Regions from separate parts of the Dehalobacter sp. DCA genome, predicted to be linked through region 1. Evidence: riboswitches for the same ligand, from Rfam matches in the RefSeq annotation. Region 1 holds a riboswitch; each other region holds the start of a gene.
The links. A riboswitch is a leader RNA that binds a small molecule or an ion and turns the genes downstream of it on or off. The one in region 1 is predicted to bind cyclic di-GMP.
Positions count from the first base shown of each region.

Region 2: linked by a shared signal. The riboswitch ahead of DHBDCA_RS13100 (DUF5667 domain-containing protein) and the one ahead of DHBDCA_RS03285 (diguanylate cyclase) in region 1 are both predicted to bind cyclic di-GMP.
Region 3: linked by a shared signal. The riboswitch ahead of DHBDCA_RS00080 (RNA polymerase sigma factor) and the one ahead of DHBDCA_RS03285 (diguanylate cyclase) in region 1 are both predicted to bind cyclic di-GMP.

Region 1 is NC_018866.1:680,506-687,299, forward strand. It holds gene DHBDCA_RS03275 (GNAT family N-acetyltransferase) at 1-344, opposite strand, end outside; gene DHBDCA_RS03280 (heavy metal-binding domain-containing protein) at 362-682, opposite strand; gene DHBDCA_RS03285 (diguanylate cyclase) at 711-2,384, opposite strand; cyclic di-GMP riboswitch class I at 2,445-2,530, opposite strand; gene DHBDCA_RS03290 (LiaI-LiaF-like domain-containing protein) at 2,742-3,236, opposite strand; gene aguB (N-carbamoylputrescine amidase) at 3,315-4,196, opposite strand; gene DHBDCA_RS03300 (agmatine deiminase family protein) at 4,422-5,459, opposite strand; gene DHBDCA_RS03305 (AMP-binding protein) at 5,644-6,794, opposite strand, start outside.
Region 2 is NC_018866.1:2,710,079-2,716,872, reverse strand. It holds gene DHBDCA_RS13105 (cell wall-binding repeat-containing protein) at 1-2,290, shown strand, start outside; cyclic di-GMP riboswitch class I at 2,386-2,470, shown strand; gene DHBDCA_RS13100 (DUF5667 domain-containing protein) at 2,584-3,822, shown strand; gene DHBDCA_RS13095 (DUF2922 domain-containing protein) at 4,039-4,254, opposite strand; gene DHBDCA_RS13090 (DUF1659 domain-containing protein) at 4,293-4,520, opposite strand; gene DHBDCA_RS13085 (DUF3102 domain-containing protein) at 4,609-5,475, opposite strand; gene DHBDCA_RS13075 (efflux RND transporter periplasmic adaptor subunit) at 6,020-6,794, shown strand, end outside.
Region 3 is NC_018866.1:14,379-21,172, forward strand. It holds gene DHBDCA_RS00075 (helix-turn-helix domain-containing protein) at 44-283, opposite strand; gene DHBDCA_RS00080 (RNA polymerase sigma factor) at 872-1,294, opposite strand; cyclic di-GMP riboswitch class I at 1,713-1,800, opposite strand; gene DHBDCA_RS00085 (potassium channel family protein) at 2,657-3,313, opposite strand; gene DHBDCA_RS00090 (TrkH family potassium uptake protein) at 3,325-4,689, opposite strand; gene DHBDCA_RS00095 (ArsB/NhaD family transporter) at 4,997-6,280, opposite strand; gene nhaB (sodium/proton antiporter NhaB) at 6,643-6,794, opposite strand, start outside.

The DNA of each region.
Region 1 (6,794 bases):
ATAGCTTTAGATACAGTTTTAACGTTATCTGTATATAATTTAAAATCCGCTTTACTAATTTGGTGTCGTAATTTTGATGACGCCTGTATACTTAGTATAAGTTGCTTTAACAATTTAGATTTCTTTTTTTCGTAGCCTATAATGATAGAATTTAACTTATTGTCTAGCGAATAAACATCTCTTGTTTTTTCAAATATATCTAATTGCACCTGGAATAGCTTTTTTAGAAATTCTTTCTCATTTGTTATCCCTTTTGTTTGCAAAATAGTTAAGGGATCATCAATAAAACACTCTGTCAGAAGCTTAGCAGCTGGTTCAATTTGATTTTGAGTTATCCTTATCATATTAACCTCCATTGGAACTACTCTACTCTTACGGCGGTTCCGGAAGCGCTGACCATCAGCATGCTGCCGTTGGCTCCGATGACTTCATAATCCAGGTCGATGCCGACTACGGCATTAGCACCCATCTGGAACGCCCGGTCTTCCATTTCTCGCAAGGCGATATTGCGGGCTTCCTGCAGTTTCTCTTCATAGGTGCCGGAACGACCGCCGATCACATCGGTGATACTCGCAAAAATATCGCGGACAATATTAGCTCCCATAATGGCTTCTCCGGTAATCACCCCGTAATATTCGGTGATCCTGCGTCCTTCTACGGACGGTGTCGTTGTTAAAATCATGTTGATTTCCTCCATTAAGTTTATTAAGTTACCTATCATTCACAACAAGGGATTCCTGCATAATCTTGTTAAAAACAGTAACCAGATATGGATCAAATTGTTTGCCGGCGCATTTATTGATTTCTACAAGTGCACTATACGGGTCCATGGCCCGTTTATAAGGCCTTTCATGCGTGATCACATCGTAGGAATCAACAATGGATACAATCCTCGAGAACAGCGGGATTTCATCTTCTTTCAGCCCCTGCGGGTAACCTTTTCCATTCCACCATTCATGATGACCGAGAACGGCTTCTGAGACATGCGCTAATTCCCTGGACGACTGCGTGATCCGATAGCCGATTTCGGAATGTTTTTTCATAATGCTCCATTCTTCCGGGGTCAATTCGCCTTGTTTTTTTAAGATTTCCCCCGGAACACCGATCTTGCCGATATCATGCAGCATCGCAACCTGGACCAGTTCGACGATCTCTCTTGAGGACAAGCCGATCTGATTGCCGAATTTACTGACCAGACTTTTCAGCCTCATGACATGGGCTTCCGTCTGATAATCTTTTTCCCAGAGCAGTTTTTCCAGGAACTCGATGATGGCAAGGCGAGATTTCTTGCTTTCATTTAGTTTGTTGCTATACATTTTTTCCTCAGCCTGGCTGATCATTTTTGCCAGGGGTTGTTCCCTGTTCTCATAAACCGTCAGGCCAAACGAGATATCTATTGGTACCGTTTGCGGGCGGGAGATTTTTAAATTGTTTTTGATATTGTTTAAAAGCACGCCGGCCTGATCAAGCGGCACACCAGGCATGATAATGATAAATTCGTCCCCGCCCCATCGGATAATCACATTCTCAGTGCCAATCGTCTCTTGCATGATTCTGATCCCGTCAGCAAGCAATTCATCCCCTTTTTCATGACCAAAGGTGTCGTTGATCAGTTTCAGACCATTAAAATCCCCCATGACCAATGTTGCAGGCATGAGGGTTTTCTTCAGGAAATTTTCCAGCGTGTTTTCAAAATAAGTACGGCTGTAGGCGCCGGTTAATTTGTCATAAACAATAAGGTGCCTGATATTAGCTTCTTTGCTTTCGAGCTCCTCCCGGATGCTTTGGAAGTACAGGGCCTGCATATTGAGATAAGCAAGCAGACCAACAACGCCGGCAACTAAATAACCGACAGATGATGGAATGACCTTCATAAATTTGCACAACGGGTAAAGTAAAATCGACAAGGCCCAAAAAATATAGGTATAGCCAAGCATTATTCTGATCGAGCTTTGGGGTGTTTTTGCTTTAAAACATGTAATAGCTGCTTTGGACAACAATGCGATGATGCAGACAACAGACAGAAGTAAAAGAGCGGTTGTCGGGAGTCCTTGGACAGTAATACATATAAAAGTAAGGATCAAAAAACCTGCGCTGATATCCCAGAACACTGGATAGCTTTTCTTAAAAAATAGCTGCGTACCCTTGAATACCAGCCAGTAGCCTGCAATCGAAGAGGCATAGTTGATAATTGGAAGCACCAGCGACTGGCTGCCGGTTTCCAGCAATGCAATTCTGGAAAGATAGGTAATCATCATCATTACAATAGAAAGGCTCCATGCCAAGAAATAGTGTTTTTTCTCGGAAAAATATAAAAAGCCGTAAGATATCAACAAGACCAGGGTAATCGAAATACTGCCTGCGACGATCGAATCCGCTGTCACATTAAATCCCCTCCTCAGAAAAAAAAATCGCGGCCAAAGCAGCCGCGGTTTTCATCTTCTGTGTGCAACCCGACTGTCAATATGCTTCAGCACTTAGACTCGTAGCTTTGCGTCCCTGCTTTTCAACAGGTTTGCCAATGGATCATATGATTTTAACTTAATTATAGTAAAATACACGAAATCTGTCAATAAATGTATGAATAATCAATAAATGTATGAATAATCAATAAATGTATGAATAATCAATAAATGTATGAATAGTCAGACTCTGAATATTCATACATTTATTTGATTAATATTATGCAATAGATATTATCATCCAGATCAGATTCTTTTTACATGGTTTTCAAATTTAGTTCATGTTTTTTTCCTTTGGATGATCAGGATAAGACCTGCCAGAATCAGCAGGATCGGGACCACCAGGCCTAGATCTATATAGCGCTGAATTGACGTTACAAACATCCCAGTAAAGGATATGCACGCTACAGCGGTTAGAATAAAAACAGGCACCAGCAGACCGCGCGGGCGTCCGGAAAATAAATAGAGTTGAAACAGACCGACTGCAACAGCCAGCGGATAGACCGGCCAGGTATATCCGGAAAACTGCCAGTGCGTAAAAGTCTCAAAGATGAACAACAGACCAATAACGGTAAGGATACCACCGGGAACTAGCAATCCGGGGCTTTCTTTCTTACTGAAATAGTTGAATTCAAAAGCAAGACCGAGAATAAGGATCAATACCGGCCAAAGAAATTCCATACTGAAGATTTGCCAGTTGCCAAGATTATCTATAAGCAGCAAGCCTCCTGTAAGGATTAGAATGATTCCCCAAAATAAGCCGCTTTTGTTCATATAGAGCCTCCTCTCACCTTATAAAGGTTAATAAAGTACTCGAGATTTAAGAACTACAAATTCATGTTAGATAATGGATTATTTTGATAAATAAAGTTCCCCGTCGTAGGAAGAAATCCTTCCATATAAATCAGGCCGGCGGTCTCTAAATATCCCCCACTCCAGCCGCTGAACCTCGAGTTGGTCCAGATCAAATTCCGCGACTAGAACAGTTTCTTCGTTTCGTCCGGCCTCCGCTATCTTATTGCCCTGCGGCCCGGCAATGAAAGAAGAACCATAGAAGGTGATTTTGGAATCATCCTGTTCCTCGACACCAATCCGGTTGGATGCGACCACCGGGATCAGGTTCGCGGCAGCATGGCCGAGCATGCAGGCCTGCCAATGGTCTTTGGAATCAACCGTCTGATCTAGCGGTTCTGAACCGATGGCTGTCGGATATAACAGGATCTCAGCCCCCATCAAGGTCATGCAGCGGGCAGCTTCCGGGTACCATTGATCCCAGCAGATGCCGACCCCAATCGTGGCGTAGCGCGTCTGCCAGACTTTAAAGCCTGTGTCACCGGGGTTAAAATAGAATTTCTCCTCATAGCCTGGTCCGTCGGGGATATGACTCTTTCTGTATTTGCCGAGGATCTCACCGTCGGCATCGATCATGGCAATCGTATTATAGCGTGCATAGTTTTTCTTCTCATAAAAGCTGATCGGCAGGACGATCTCCAGCTCTCTGGCAATTTTCCGGAAATGTTTGACTGCTTGATTGTTTTCTAGCTCAGCAGCATAAACGTAAAAATCAGATTTTTCTTTCTGGCAGAAATACGGGGTCTCAAAGAGTTCCTGCAGCAGGATAATTTGCGCTCCCCGGGCTGCCGCCTCCCTGACCAGTGTCTCCGCTCCGGCAATATTTTCTTCAACGTTACTGGTGCAGCGCATCTGGGTTGCTGCCACTTTGACGTTTCTCATCGTTAATATTCCTTCCCAACTGCCTGATTTCGGTGTGTTCTGAACCTGATCTTACAGGTGTTTCTACTATTTTGTTAATTTGTATGCATTTTCTATTTTACATGATGCAGAAAAAAACCACAACGCAGAAGAGCGCAACATATAAAAGATGTATCTGTTACGCTCTCCTCTTCATTTATATTTTTATTTCAACTTTTGGTATATATTGTTGGGTAATTCATACATTCACCTTAAACGTTTTACCGCAGGCATCTGCTGGGTTGTACAGTGAACATTGCCGCCTTCCCCAATAATTGCCATTCCATTAATGGTGCGGATCCGTCTTTCCGGAAAGATCCCGCTCAGGGTCCGAATAGCCAGGGCATCTGCTTCGGCAGCCTGGCCGCCAAATACAGGTAAAATAATTCCGCCGTTGACAAAGTAAAAGTTCAGATAACTCAGCGTCAGACGTTTACCGTCGGCAAATACGGCGGGAGGCTGCTGTATTGGGATGATTTCAAAGGTTCTTCCTCTGGCATCCGTTTCCCGGTTTAACACCGCGAGGTTTTCCCGGGTAATCGCATAATTCGGATCGCAAGGGTCATCACAGACCTGAATCAGGATTTTGCCAGGCGAAGCAAAACAGGCGATATTGTCGACATGTCCGTCTGTTTCATCTCCACATAAGCCTTTTTCCAGCCAGATGACTTTGTGGATACTTAAATATTTCTTCAATAGTTCCGTAATCTGCTCCCGGGAAAGATCAGGGTTGCGGTTCGGATTGAGCAGGCATTCGGCCGTTGTCAAGAGTGTACCTTCTCCGTCCACGTGCAGCGAGCCGCCTTCCATAATCAGCGGCGCATCAAACGGTTTCAAGCCGAGGTGCTTCAATATTTGCGGCGCGACCTGGTTGTCCAGATCCCAGTCCGGATATTTGCCGCCCCAGGCATTGAAGTGCCAGTTGATGCCGGCTATATCTCCCTGATCATTGACGATAAACGTCGGCCCGTTATCCCGAAGCCAGGCATCATTATGCGCCAACGGCAGGAGCTCGATCTGCCTGTTCCGAAAGCGGCCTTCGAGCAGGGACCGTTCGTCGGGGTTTACCAATACGGTGACGGGTTCAAATTCCCCGATAGCTCGAATAATGTCGGTATAACCCTCGCAAACAACCTCGTAATTTTCCGGATGACACATTGATACCCCGACCGGCCAGGAAATAAAGGTACGTTCGTGTCTGGCCCATTCCGCAGGCATTCTATAGTTTATATCGCTCGGAAACATCAGTTTATCCTTTCTTTAGTAACAACATATATCCATCATTACTTTCAAATCAACTTTTGTCATGATGATTATTTATGGTTCATTTTACATGAAAATCCAACCACTTTTCAAGGCATAAAATCACCCCACGATAATTGTGGGGTGCATCAGACAATATTCAATGATTGATGGGTATACGTTAAAGTTATTCTTTATCTTGAAACTTTTCCGTGTCTTCACGCCGGATCTGGGCGCGTTTGATCTTGCCGCCGATCGTCTTCGGCAGTTCGTCGACAAATTCGAGAATTCTCGGGTATTTATACGGAGCTGTCACCTTTTTGACATAGTCCTGGATCTCTTTTTTTAGCAATTCAGAGGCCGTATAGCCTTTGGCCAGCACAACAGTCGCTTTGACGACCGTTCCCCTGACGGCATCCGGCGCGCCGGTAACAGCACACTCCACGACTGCGGGATGCTCAATTAGTGCACTTTCAACTTCAAAAGGACTGATCCTGTAGCCGGAAGCCTTAATGACATCGTCATTGCGGCCAACAAACCATAAAAAGCCGTGTTCATCCCAGTAGGCCATATCCCCTGTGTGGTACGTATCGTCATACCACACTTTATTGGTAGCAGTTTCATCCATGTAGTACCCGCAGAACAATCCGGCAGGCTTATTGGAATCAGCCTCGCGGATAACCAGTTCTCCTTCGACTCCCGGAGGGCATGGAGCTCCGTTTTCATCGACCACATCAATCTTGTAGGCTGGATTCGGTTTGCCCATCGCTCCTGGATAAATATCCAGCCATTCAAAATTGGCAACCAGCACGGTCGTCTCGCTCTGGCCAAATCCGTTTAAGATGCTTAAGCCGGTAATGCTTTTAAAACGGTTAAAGACATCCGGATTTAAGGGCTCTCCGGCTGTGGAGCAGTGAACAATCGAGGACAGGTTATATTTTTCAAGATTGTGTTCAAGCAGGAAGCGATAAATTGTCGGCGGTGCACAAAACGTGGACAGCTTATATTTTTGCATCATTTCCAAAAGCTTTTCAGGGATAAACTTGTCCATATCATAGACAAACTGCACTGCGCCGCAAATCCACTGGCCGTAAATTTTCCCCCAGCCGAATTTAGCCCAGCCGGAATCGGAAACCGTAAGGTGAAGCCCGCCGTCCACGACGCGCTGCCAGTATTTAGCCGTCACAATATGACCAAGCGGATAGGTGAAGCTCTGAATGGCCATTTTGGGCATGCTCGTGGTCCCTGACGTGAAATAGATGATCATTGTGTCGTCATTCGTTGTCGCATCAGCACCTGTTGGCCGGACCCAGTTTTCGGAAGCAGCCTCCATGCTGC
Region 2 (6,794 bases), 1.0 Mb from region 1:
TGCTCCCACTGGGGAACCGTTAACCCCAACCGGTCTGGAGGCAACAACGCTTAGTTCGAGTCAGATTGAGCTTGTCTGGGATCCGTCAACAGATGCAGAATCTTATTATCTCTTTAGAGATACTTCGTCTTCAGGCTCTTTTACTACAAAAATCGCCACAGTGAAGACGACCACGTATACCAGCACTGGGCTGACTGCAGGCAAACGGTATTATTTCAAGGTTCAGGCGTATAACAGCGGTTTTGGGACCAGCAGTAAATCATCTTACGCCTATGCCACGACGGAAACGGCAGTGCCTGATATGCCGGATAATCTGGCTGCAACTTCAGTGAGTTCCAGCCAGATTAATCTGACCTGGAGTTCGGTGTCTGCAGCAACATCATATTATGTTTACCGAGCCACCAGTTCTTCCGGGACGTACTCCAAAATAGCAACAGTTACGGATGAAAGTTACAATAATACGGGACTTTCTGCGAATACGACCTATTATTATAAAATTAGATCTTACAATAGCTATGGAACAAGCGATTATTCTTCATATGCCTATGCGACAACTAAATCTGCAAGCAGTACTGGAGACACCTCGAATGCCTATCGACTGGCCGGTACAGACCGTTATGCTACTGCTGCCAAAATTGCAGAAGATGGTTGGGACTCTTCCTATTATGCAGTAATTGCCAGCGGAGAAGGTTTCTCGGATGCTTTATGCGGATCACCACTGGCGGCTAAATACGATGCGCCGATCTTACTGACATCGAGGTATGAACTGAATGCGCAGGCAAAAAGTGAATTGGCCAGCCTTGGGGTAAAGCAAGTATTTATTATCGGAGGAACTGGAATAATATCGTCCTCGGTCGAACAGGCAATTAAAAACCTTGGTATCAGCGTTACCAGAATTGCCGGTACGGACCGCTATAATACATCCTTGCTGGTAGCGGAAAAGATAGGAACTTTTGACCAGGCAGTGGTTGCTACCGGGAGCAATTTCCCTGATGCATTGTCTATTGCTTCGATAGCCGGGATTAAAGGGTATCCGATTCTGCTAACGGACAAGTATTCGATCCAGTCTGATATTCTTTCTTACTTAAAAAGTAAAGTCACGACTACGATTGTGGTCGGAGGTACCGGTGCAATTAGCGACAGCATTTATAACAAGCTGCCTTCCCCTGTGAGACTGAACGGTGATAGCCGGTACACAACGAACCTCAGTATTATCAAATATTTTGCGAGTAGCTTTGATTTTAAAAACTGTTACGCTGCAACCGGTGAAAACTACCCGGATGCATTAACCGGCTCGGCACTTGCAGCTAAAAATAATGCGCCAGTCTTTCTGGTCAGCAGTTCGGTGAGCCTTTCTCTTTTAAACTATATTAAGGATCAAAATATATCGTCATTTACCGCATTTGGAAGTTCCAATGTCCTGTCATCATCTGTCTTAAACAGTATGGTCGCATCAGTGTCGGGAACAAGCAGCAAGATACCTGCCATACCGGATGATCTGACTGCTATTGCCTCAAGCCCGATCGAGATTGATCTGGACTGGGATGCGGTAACCGATGCGACAGGCTACTATGTTTATAGAGCGACATCATCTACCGGGACCTATACAAAAATTGATACCGTCCAAACGAGCTCTTACACGGATGATGGTCTCACAGCTGGAAAAACTTACTATTATAAAGTTAAAGCCTATAACAGCTATGGAGAGAGCGACTATTCCACAAGGGCGTATGACACAACAGATGCAGACTATGCGTTGGATACCCCTTCAAACCTTGAGGCAACTGCCTTGAATTCAAAAGAAATTTACCTGAGTTGGGATGAAGTTGATGGTGCCAGTTATTACTATATCTACAGGTCAACCTCATCCTCAGGTACTTACACCAAAATCAAAACTGTTTCGACCAATTCGTATACCGATACAGGGCTCACAGCGGAGGAAACTTATTATTACAAGATACAGGCATACGGAAGCGATGGGTTGAGCGCCTTTTCATCTGTGAAGTATGACAAGACAGACGCAGTAAGCGTACCTGCTACGTTGACAGCTACAGCATTGAGTTCCAGCCAGATCAAATTGACCTGGGAGACCGTCAGTGATGCCGAGTCCTATTATATTTACAGGGCAACCTCCGAGACCGGAACGTATACCAAGATTGCAACCGTAACCGCTCTTGAATATACAAATACTGGGCTCACTTCAGGAAAAACATACTATTACAACATCAAGGCCTATAATGGCAGCAGTCTAAGTGATTATTCCTCAGTGGCTGAGGCAACGACCGAATAGATATGACCAAAGTCCTATTCTCTGTGCTCCGTTGGTATCAAAATGCCTGTCAACAGTTGTATTAAGTTTTTTGGTGAATTATAATAACCATATTAACACGATAAGGGCAAATCCGTCGAAAGGCGGAGACGCAAAGCCACGGGTCTAAAGCCGAAAGGTTATGGCAGCCGGGTTGCCGAATGGGTAACTGAATTAACACTTAATTAGGGTACCTGTTCCAGAACTTGGAGCAGGTATTTTTTTCTCCCCAGGCGGCAAGAACAACAAATTAAGGTTTTGAAAGGAGTAGAAAAATGTTCAAAAAAAGGATTTTGGTATCGGTTCTGTGTTTGCTTTTTACTTTTGCTGTTGCTCCAACTTATGTTTTTGCTGAAACAGTGACGGGTGACACTACAACAACTGAATCCGAGACCATAACAACTGGCGAGGATGCTACGAATACAACAGACGATACTGCTAACGAAACTACGAATGATGCTACAAATGATACTACAGCTGATACAGTCGATGAAGAAATTGCCGATGAAGCTGGTGTAACGCCGGACAGCTGGCTGTACTCACTCGAACAAATGATTGAAAGTGTTCAGGTGGCCGTGACCTTCTCTGCGGAAGGAAAAGCAGAACTGCTGGTCGAGTTTGCGAATGAAAGACTGGCTGAAGCGGAAATCATGTCCGAGCAAAACCAGTTGGATTTGATGGAACAGGTTTTGAAAGTCTATTCAGATACGATAAAGAAAGCCAATTTCCAGGTTCAACAGATCATTGAGGATACCGAAGCAGTTGACGGAACGGATACTACGGGTACAGATGCCACCACTGCCGAGGAAGAAACCACCGCAGCTACCACTGAAGAAACAACTACGGATGAAACAGCCATGGATGAAACGGTGGCAGTTGACACAGAAGAAAATACCGTCATCAGCAATCTACTTGCCAGCATTGAACTTGTCCAAAGTGATGCCGACAAAATTGTCCTGAAAATCAGCGGCAATCTGACGGAAGAACAGGCTGAGATCATGCAGAATATCATCCAAGCCGAAGTCCAGAATACCATTGCCATTAAAGCCTATGTAGCTGCGAAAGTAGCCTATGCTGAAGCTGTGCAAGAATTTGCAGCAGCCAAGGCGGAATTGGGACAAGCCCGTGCTTCAGGTGATGAGGCTGCCATCGCAGCCGCTCTGGGAAAAGTAGAACAGGCTCAAGCATATAAAAATGACATGCAGGACCTCAGAAAAGATGTTCAGAAAATCAAAGTTGAGACGATGAAAGAAACCAAAGAAGTCCTGAAAGAGCAAGCTCAGAACATAAAGGACTACAAGAAAGCCAATAAAGATCAGGCCGTAAGCGGCGAGGAAGAGAGCCTGGAAGCAGGGGACGAACAGGATGCAACAGTTGCAGACGATCAGAATGCCACAGCCGATGGCCAGTCTACTTCGGATGAAACAACAGTCGATGCACAGGCCGTTCAGAACACGGTCATAAATACCTCTTCAAATAACGGACATAACGGTAAAGGGCAAGGAAAAAGATAGGATTTTATATTTTCGATAACTGAGAATCATTCAAATCACATTAAATACCTCCTTAGAAGAAATAGACAGCTATCAGGCAGATAAAGTGCCAGGGCTGTCTGTTTTTGTGGTTTACAAGGAGAAGAACGCGTCTTTTGAAATAAGCTATCAATCAAAACAGAAGGGTTAGGAAATGACATGTACTATTTTTTTGAATTTTTTATAGTTCAAACTTAGCTAAGAGGTTGTTGTTTCGATGACCTTTATATCCTTTACTCCTGTAAGGGAACCGTTTGCCGTAAGGAATATCCCGCCTGCTATAAGCGAGTTCATAACGTCCATGGCTTCAGTCAGCTGAATATCCTCTCGCGGTTGGGGAACCGTTAGGGAAAACGTGTTCCCTCCGGCAGTTGCGAAGGTTAATCTTGCTGTTCGGTTGGTGGTCACAGCCAATTGAATCACCTCCTTGATGCCTGAAGTTGCCCTCTGCTTTACGCTTCGTTTGTTAATTCATCCGTTCTTCTGAAGTAAACGTCAAGCAGCGTATATTCCGACAGACCGAAGATGGCGTGAGCCGTCTCATAGACAGCTTGATCCGAAGCATTGTAAACAATATTGTTAAGGGTTCGCTGTTTGGTTATCGGAGCGCCGGCGGGGCTGACTCCGGTTTGATAAACCAATACCAGAGCCGCGCCGGATGGTGCTGAAACAACGGCCATTCCAATCATCTCCTTTCTCTTTTATTGGACAGCTTACGGCTGTCTTGTACATATTATGCTTGGCTTGTCCAAAGGTTCCCAAAAAAAATCAGGAATTAACTCTAAGCGGCTTCTTAGGGGGCGGCCACATCTTAATTGTCTCTGCCATATATTCAATCAGCTGGTTGGCCCCTTTTCTTTTTTCTTCTTTCAGGTTCGGATCGATATGCGCCAGATTGGTGAGCGCTGTCGTCAGATCGAAGAAGGTATCGGCGATCGTTTTGCAGTAAGCGTCGCATTTTTCTACATACTTGATGTGAGCGTCGGGGTCATGTTCGGTTTTAAGGTTGTGGGTAAAAGGGGCTGTCGTTGCAGAGGGGGCATCACCGGCAGAGGAGGCATTGTTGGCAGATTGGACTTCTGCTTTGACATTCTCAGGATTCGTTGGCATTGACGCAGCCTTAGCCTGCTCATTTTTTAATTCGGAGATGGTGCTGTCGATCGTCTCCAGTCCTTTTTTAAGTACTTGATTCTCCTGAAGCGCCTGCTCTTTTGCCTGATTGGCCTGATCTCTGTCCTTAAGAGCCTGCTGCAGCTCCTGTTTCGTCATATTGCCGACGTTATTGCGCGCGATAAATTCCTCCCGCTCCTCTTCCGGTAAACCCAGTAAGAGGAGAGCCTGGGTGTAAGTCAAATGGGACACTGGTGTCCCATTTGAGCTGTCGGCTTCTTCAGGGAAGCTAGGCTCGTACTCTTCGTAGAGCTTTATCAGCCTGGAGGCAGTTCGGCGAGAATAGTTCACAGACTCTTCCAGCCACTTAATCCATTCCCCGTGTTTGAGCATGGCCTTGGCTTCCTGCAAATGACGGCCGATTTCAATGGCGCTGGTAAGCAATATTTTCTTAGTTTGGTAGGTTATCATATTTATTTCAGCCGCAATGACAAGCGGTGTGCGTTCGGTAGCCGGATTATCCATACCGCCCATCCGTCCTTTCATTATGAGTCTAATTACAGCATATGTAGATAGGCTTCGGATGGTGAGGGCTTGGTTTTGTGACGTAACAGACAAAAGTAATGGCAATGGCAAAAGATAGCTAAAGATAGCAGGAATAGCTATAGACAATAAACGCAGCGCAATAATAAATAAATCCCACGGGTTTTGAATCCGTGGGATTTTTAATATCAAAATGATTTCACGAAGCACGATAGTCTGAAACTCATCATTGGACATAGCGGCTTCCCTCCAAAACAAAATGGATCCTTTAACAGATATTATGCAATATAAAAAAGAAAAAAACACCCATAAAATACCAAAAATTTACAAAATAATGTTGCCATTTATGGGAAGAAAATATTTGGTAATATCTAACTTAAACCCATTGACCCAAGGCACAAAGGAAGATAAGATAAGAGAGGTGGTGTGCCGACCGACCAGTCGGTTTTTAACGACTATCACATTCATGAATATGTCCTAAAAAGAATACACTTAGAAAGATATTGATTTACGGGGGAGTAGAAAAATGAAATTCAAAATGAAACGGTCTGAGCAGGGTGGCAGCCCGGACTTAAAAAAACCGACCGGGAAGAAGAAAATGATCATTACCGTGATCGTAATCCTGCTTGTCCTTCTGATCGGGGTAAGAATCTACGGGGCAGCGCAATCCGCAGCGGAAAAGAAGGCGGCAGAACAAAACAGACAGAATTATGTCCCGGTGGAAGCCTTGACCTTACATAAACAGAGCATCTCCTCTGCGATTACCTTAAGCGGTAAAGTTGAAGCGGATAAAGAAGCTTCCGTGGTCGTCGGCACCCCGGCCAAAGTGGCGGCGGTCTATACCAAAGTTGGGGACCGGGTCAGCAAGGGCCAGGTACTTTTCAGCCTTGATAAAACCGATTTGATGTCCGGCTATAACCAGGCCGCAGCGGCCTATCAACTGGCGCAGGCCGGCTATGAAACCAATATGGCCAATTATGAAAACAGCAAAAAGAATTATGAGAATATGAAACAGCTGTATGAAATCGGCGCGGTCAGCAAGTCCGAGCTTGATCAGGCTGCCGTGGTGGCTTCGGATGCGGTTCTGGAAACGTATAAAGGCCAGTTGGCCCAGGCCAAGGCTGCCTATGATGCGGCGCAAAAATCCCTGAATGATATGGATGTTAAGGCGCCGATCGACGGTGTCCTTACGGCGCTCGATGTGAAAATTGGGTCGATGGTAACGAGCGCCGTTTCTCCGGCCAGGGTGGTGGACCTGAGCAAAGTATTTGTAACGGTCAGCATTAGCGAGCAGGAGATTA
Region 3 (6,794 bases), 670 kb from region 1:
ATGAATGTAGCACAATAAAAAAGGTTCGTAAAATGTGTAAATCTCATTTTTCTTCACTGTCTCTGCTTGGACCTATTCTCAAATAACTCAACAAAAAAGGCTTGGGGATTTTATAGGCCCGCCCAACCTTTAGGCATTCAATTCTATTTTCCTGTATCAAACCGTAACCCGTTTTAAGGCTGATGCCAAGAATTTTACACATTTGCTTTATATCAAGCACATCGGGGTATCCTTTTAGCATGATTCGGTAGGCTTTTTCTTGCGTTAATTTTTCATTAGCCATAATTAAGCCTCCTCTTGCTTTTATCAGGTCTAAACTTCATAAAAAAATTTTTATATGAAACAATCGTCATTATTTTGATTAGCGCAGCGGGAGAATGCGCCTTCGTTCAGACACGTAGCGCATATCATAAACAGGCGCACCCCTATACTGCACTTCTGTTTTGGTTTATAAGACTATGGTTTTATTCGGCGGACAGCGGTTGACCGTCCTCATAGGAATTTCACCTCTCCCAGGTTCTCTGCAAGCCGCCCCCATTGCGTGATCCTGCTATAGCAGGGCTGTAGCTGGACGGAAGTATCATTATCCCTCTGTATGTGTCATCGCCTTAAATGCTGCCAGCATTTATTTATAGCATGGATATTAATCGCTCGTACCTGACCTAATTCAATCGCAACATCATTTATGCTTCACTAAATCTGATTGTTGAAGGATTGGTGGTTATGGCGTATCTGCTATTTGGCTTTCCTTTTCAGGGCATACAGGGAAAGTACCGAATAAAAACAATTATTTACTTGTCAAAGATCAGTAAGGGGGGAAGAATTTGTCCCTCTAATAACCACTTCATTTTTTAGGCAAAATCGCAGGGCGTTACAGAAAGTTTTTTAAAAACTTTTCGATATTTTTTAGTCCGCGTTCGATGGATTCCCTAACTGCGCTTTCACTAATGCCATCTGCTTTAGCAATGGCGGTTTTGCTTATACCCAAAAAGAAATGAGCATAAACACGTTTTGCTTGCTTTTCCGGCAAACTGTTGATGGCAGTATATAACTCATGATTGGTGACTTTCCTCTCATAAATCTCTTGAGGAGACAAGGAAATGAAAACAATTTCCTGCTCAATACCGTCACCACGGTCGAGAGAGTAATAGGCTTTGTGTCTGTATGTGCGTAATTTGTAAGCATTCTCGCTCAGCTTGAAGCACTTCAGAGAAGAAGCGATTTCATCCGCAACTTCAACAAAAAAGTCAAATTGATAAAATGGGTAATAATCTCGCAAATTAATCCTTTTCATTTTCAGACCTCCGTTTTGATTTTTTCGTAAAAACCAAAACAGAAGGCGGGGAACGGCACCTAACGGATTTAAATAATTTTCTTGAGAAAAAAGAAAATATATAATAATGGCGATTGTAAGCCTTAAGCTGATAAGCAACATGTTTTTGCCAAATAAAAAAGCACGCAGTTTGCTTAAGGCAAATCGCGGGCTTATCCACCGTGACGTTTGTCAAGTAAGATTTATAAAGAACATTATGAAATTCTTCTTTATTTACACCTCAGGAGGGTAATTTTTAACATGCTTCGCAATTAGCAGCACTCCCTTTGCTTGGGGCAAAGAGCAAAGCCATGAAAAAACAACCCTAATCTCAGGGGGTAATGCGACTATACGCAAATAAAAAAACTGCCTCGAAAGGGCAGGATATACCGTAAAACTGTTCGGCAACCAGGCTGTCATAGTGCATTGGCACGTTAGACCCTATGGCTTTGCGTCGCTGTCTTTAGACAACTTTGCCCTTATCTTTTTTATTTAGTTGATGCGTTAAGTTAAAGGAATAAAATACTGTCTTAATTGACATAGAATAATAAATACGCATATTGAGTTCGTATTTGTCATGTTATGTTAAATTATATGATAAACTCTTTTTGCATAAATCTATGTCAAATTGTGTTGTCGAAATAAGCGGATATTGTATAATTGAGTTGTATTTTGAGTTGATCATGGTAAAGGGCAGATACTCCCTGGATGGTCAGTATTCCAGTTCTATTGAAGTTCCCTTTTACTCTCTTAAAACAAAAGTAATGCTTATTGATGAAAATACCCATATATTTCATAATTCGAAACATTATTTACTGGTTCAGTGTCTTTGAAAAATAAGGGTGAACCTATAACCGTGAAATGCATTTTTTATAACTTCCTTTTTCGTTTAAATGAAGCTTCGTCGATCAAGTACACTTAGAAGCTTTAGAATTGATTCATCTGAAGAAAGGTATGATTTGGTTCAAACAAGGAGGGTTTTATCGTTAAGATAAATACACTCAACTAAATGAGCATATAAAGTGTGCGAAACACTAAACCACCCGCTATTTGATTTGACGGGTGGTTTAGTGGTAGTTTAGTGTTTCGCTCCAGAATCACTGCATCTCGTGGTCTAAGTGCCTTATTTGTCCTTAGGACCACAATACGTCATCAGAATTATACTCTCCACGTGTGTTTTGGCATTAAAGAGATACTAATACGCGGAATTACTGCTTTTGAAAAGGGGGCCGCTTTAGGGGGGGAGTGCGAAACTCGTAAATCTTTTCTCAAAACAATTATAAAATACTATCTTAGATTAGGTAGGTTATTTTGCATCCAGCTGTCATAACTTTATTTAACTCATCATTTTGGCAAATTACTAATTGCTTGGTTTGAGCCGATAACGACTAAAATATCGCCTTGTTTAATAAGCGCCTCCGCGCCAGGTGCCGCGATTATTTCTTCTACACTTTTAATGGCTATCACACTTACCTGATATGTTGCCCGCAAATTCAATTTTCCTATGGTCTTATCTACAAATTCCCGGGGAGCATATACTTCTATGATGCTATAATCGGGAGATAACTCAATATATTCTAATAAATCATTGGTGGAAGTGAGATTATGTGCCACCCGTATCCCCATATCGCGTTCCGGATAGATAACCCTGTCCACTCCTATTTTTTCTAAAACCCTGCCATGAAGAGCGTCTTTCGCTTTGGCGACAACTCTCTGTACCCCAAGTTCTTTGAGCAATACAGATACTAAAATATTTGATTGAATATCATCACCAATCCCGACAATGGCGACATCAAAATTGCGAATACCTAACCTTTTTAAAGCCTCTTCGTCTCTGGCATCCAATTGAACCGCCTGGGTTACTTGATTAGCGATATCCTGTATTTCTTTTTCCGAATTATCGATGACTAATACTTCATAACCAAGCTTATACAAGGAAGTAGCCACACTTTTCCCAAAACGTCCGATCCCAATCACCACAAACTGTTTATCCTTTTTCATTTCTCTTGCTCCTATCCAATCATTATTTTTGATTCGGGATATTTTGCTTGATTACCTGGATTGTTACCTTTACCGATGGAAAAAGCGATTGTCAATAAACCAACTCTTCCAACAAACATTGTAAGAATAATTAAGATTTTCCCAAAAAGGGTAAGATCGGAAGTTATTCCCAAGGATAGACCGACCGTCCCGAAAGCAGATACAGTTTCAAACAATAAAGTTATCAAGTCCGCCTCTTCCGTAATCGACAACAACCCAGTAACTAAAATAATCCATATAATAGCCAAGGTCATAATCGCCACTGCCTTCTGGATAACTTCTTTGGGAATAGATCTTCCATGAATGGTTACTTGACTTTTATTTCTGAATATGCTGAAAATCGATAACATGATCGCTACAAAAGTTGTTGTTTTTATCCCTCCCCCGGTCGACCCAGGCGAAGCTCCTATAAACATAAATACTATCATAAGTAGTATCGTTGTATCTTGAAGCGCGGAAATATCTATAGTATTGAATCCGGCAGTACGGGGAGTAACCGATTGAAACAAAGAAGAAAGAATTTTTCCTTGGTACCCAAGATTGCCAAGCGTGTCAGGATTATTAAACTCCAGGAGGAAAAAGAGTATAGCCCCGATTGCAATCAATAACCCCGTCGTCCGGATTACAATCCAGGAATGCAGGCTCATCTTCCTTCCACGTTGGAAATAGACATCTGAAATTACCGAAAACCCAATACCACCTAAGACAATCAAGACCATTACGGTAAGATTTATAACAATATCACGTTGAAACCTCATCAAACTATTTCCAAACAGGTCAAACCCTGCGTTGTTAAAAGCTGACACAGTATGAAATAAAGCGTAATAAAAAGCTTTGCCAACGTTAAAATCGAACGACCACCTTATCGTAAGGATAATGATACCTATAGCTTCGATAAGAAACGCCGCCAGGAAAATATATTTTGCCAGCCTTACAATCCCTTCCAAAGATGACTGATTATAAGCTTCCTGCAGAATCATTCTTTCTTGAAGATTTATTTTTTTCCCCAGAAGGATGGCAAAGAAGGTGGCGAAGGTCATAAAACCAAGACCACCGATCTGAATTAATAAAAGGATGACGATTTGCCCGAAAACAGAAAACACAGATCCGGTGTCTACAACAACCAGGCCTGTAACACAGACAGCTGAGGTTGCTGTAAACAAAGCATCAATAAAAGGTAATCCTTTTCCGTTAACAGTGGCTATAGATAAGCTCAACAACAAAGTTCCGACGAGGATGACAGAAATAAATCCGATAGCCAGTATCTGTGGGGGCGAGAGTTTTTTCTTTCCTTGCGTAGTTGGCGTGTTAATATCAATTTTAAATATGTCGTTCATACTTGTCTCCATGTAATTATCATAAAGTTATAATATTCATCCACTAACCGCTAACCAACCCTACCTTGTTGTCGTAAAAATATAACTGATTGCCATCAGCACTATTATAAGTTAAATTTATGACTTAGCTATAGGCGACCTGCATAATGAGGAAGGCTCTTTTTCGACGACATAAATATTTTTGGTAAAATCCTATAGTAACTGAGCTAAAAAGGAACCCATTGTCCTAAACATACTTCCTAACCTGAAGTAACCATTATCTCCAGGTGATGACATCGATAGAAAAAATAGCTGGATAATTTTGTGTTTAAAACAAGTAAACTAAGTAGACATACACTGAGGCTATTACCACCGAGAGTAACATTAAAGGAAAACCCAGTTTAAAGAACATTTTGAACGTAATTGAAAAACCTTGCTTTTCCGCCAGCCCAGCAACGATCACATTAGCGGATGCCCCGATTAAAGTCCCATTTCCTCCCAAACAAGCCCCTAATGAAAGAGCCCACCATAGCGGTCTTAGGTTTTCTATCCCGCCCATTTCCCCTATCTTTTGAATCAAAGGAATCATAGTGGCAACAAAGGGGATGTTATCTACAAACGCTGAAGCAATCGCAGACAACCACAGAACGGACATCGTTGTTAATGGCAACGAACCACCGGTAGCATCCAGTGCCTTTTTCGCAATCCATTCAATAATCCCTACATGCCCTAAAGCCCCGACCAGTACAAACAGTCCGGCAAAGAAAAAGATAGTTGGCCATTCGACTGACAAAAGGATATCTTCCGGCTCCTCACGGGTGATTAATAACAAAAGACTGGCGCCAGCCAACGCGATCGTCGCGGATTCCAGATGTAACATACCATGCAGCATAAAACCTATTATTGTAACAGCAAGCACAATTAAGCATTTGCGCAAAAGAAAGTGATCCTTGATCGCTTGACTTTCATCCAAGGACATAATTATTACTTTTTTATCATCATCCACACGTAATGATTTCCGATAAATATATTTCAGAGCAACCATCGTCGCAACGAAAATTATAACAATAACCCCACCCAGGTTAAGGATAAAATCGACAAAGGTAAGGCCTGTGGCACTGCCGATCATGATGTTCGGCGGATCACCAATTAGCGTAGCTGTTCCTCCAATATTTGAGGCAATAACTTGCGTAAGCAAAAATGGAATAGGATTTATATCCAGTTTTTCAGTTATCGAAAATGTAACAGGGACCATAAGCATTACCGTCGTCACATTATCCAGAAACGCAGATGCGATTGCTGTCAGAATTGCCAGGAACAGCATAATTAGCCACGGGTCTCCCTTTGCTAGCTTCGCCGCTTTTAAGGCCAGGAATTCGAACACACCTGTTCGACGGGTAATGCCGACGATGATCATCATCCCAATGAGTAATCCTATGGTGTTAAAATCAATTGCTTCAATCGCTTCCTCTTGGTTTAGAATGCCTATTAAAATGACAAGGGCACTCCCGACCAAAGCGACCACCGTTCTATGTATTTTCTCGCTTATTATAAAAGCATAGGTGGTCAAAAAAATTACCGCTGCAACGATAACTTGAGTATTATGTGACATCTTGTTCCTCCACTTTTAGATTAAAGATAGACCTATTTAATATTTTAATTTACTTTCTTTCATTTTGTCCAATTGTTCGTACACCCGCAAGGTATTTTTTATAAAAACAAAAGTGAAAAGTCTCAATAAACGACTTCCCACCCCAAAAGTCAACTTCTGATTACGTACCAGCATGGTCGCTTCAACACGTTTTAATTAATATTCCATGCGATTTACCAAGAGCTTACGACAACTCTGACTAACGAAGGAATATTGCATATTGTCATTTGTGTCAAGCGCCGAAAACATGCTATATGGAATTGGAAGAATACAATTATCTGCTCTGCTCTTGCTTACAACTAAAGAAGAACCTGAAGAAGGTATTACAACAGGTACATTGTTGCCAGCAGGCCCGTAAGAGTCATAACGACAGCGTAAGGCAGAGCCAGTTTTACCATTTCTAGGTAAGACAGACGAATCAGCGGAGCTAAAGCGGAAGTCAGGATGAACAGAAACGCCGCCTGACCGTTTGGTG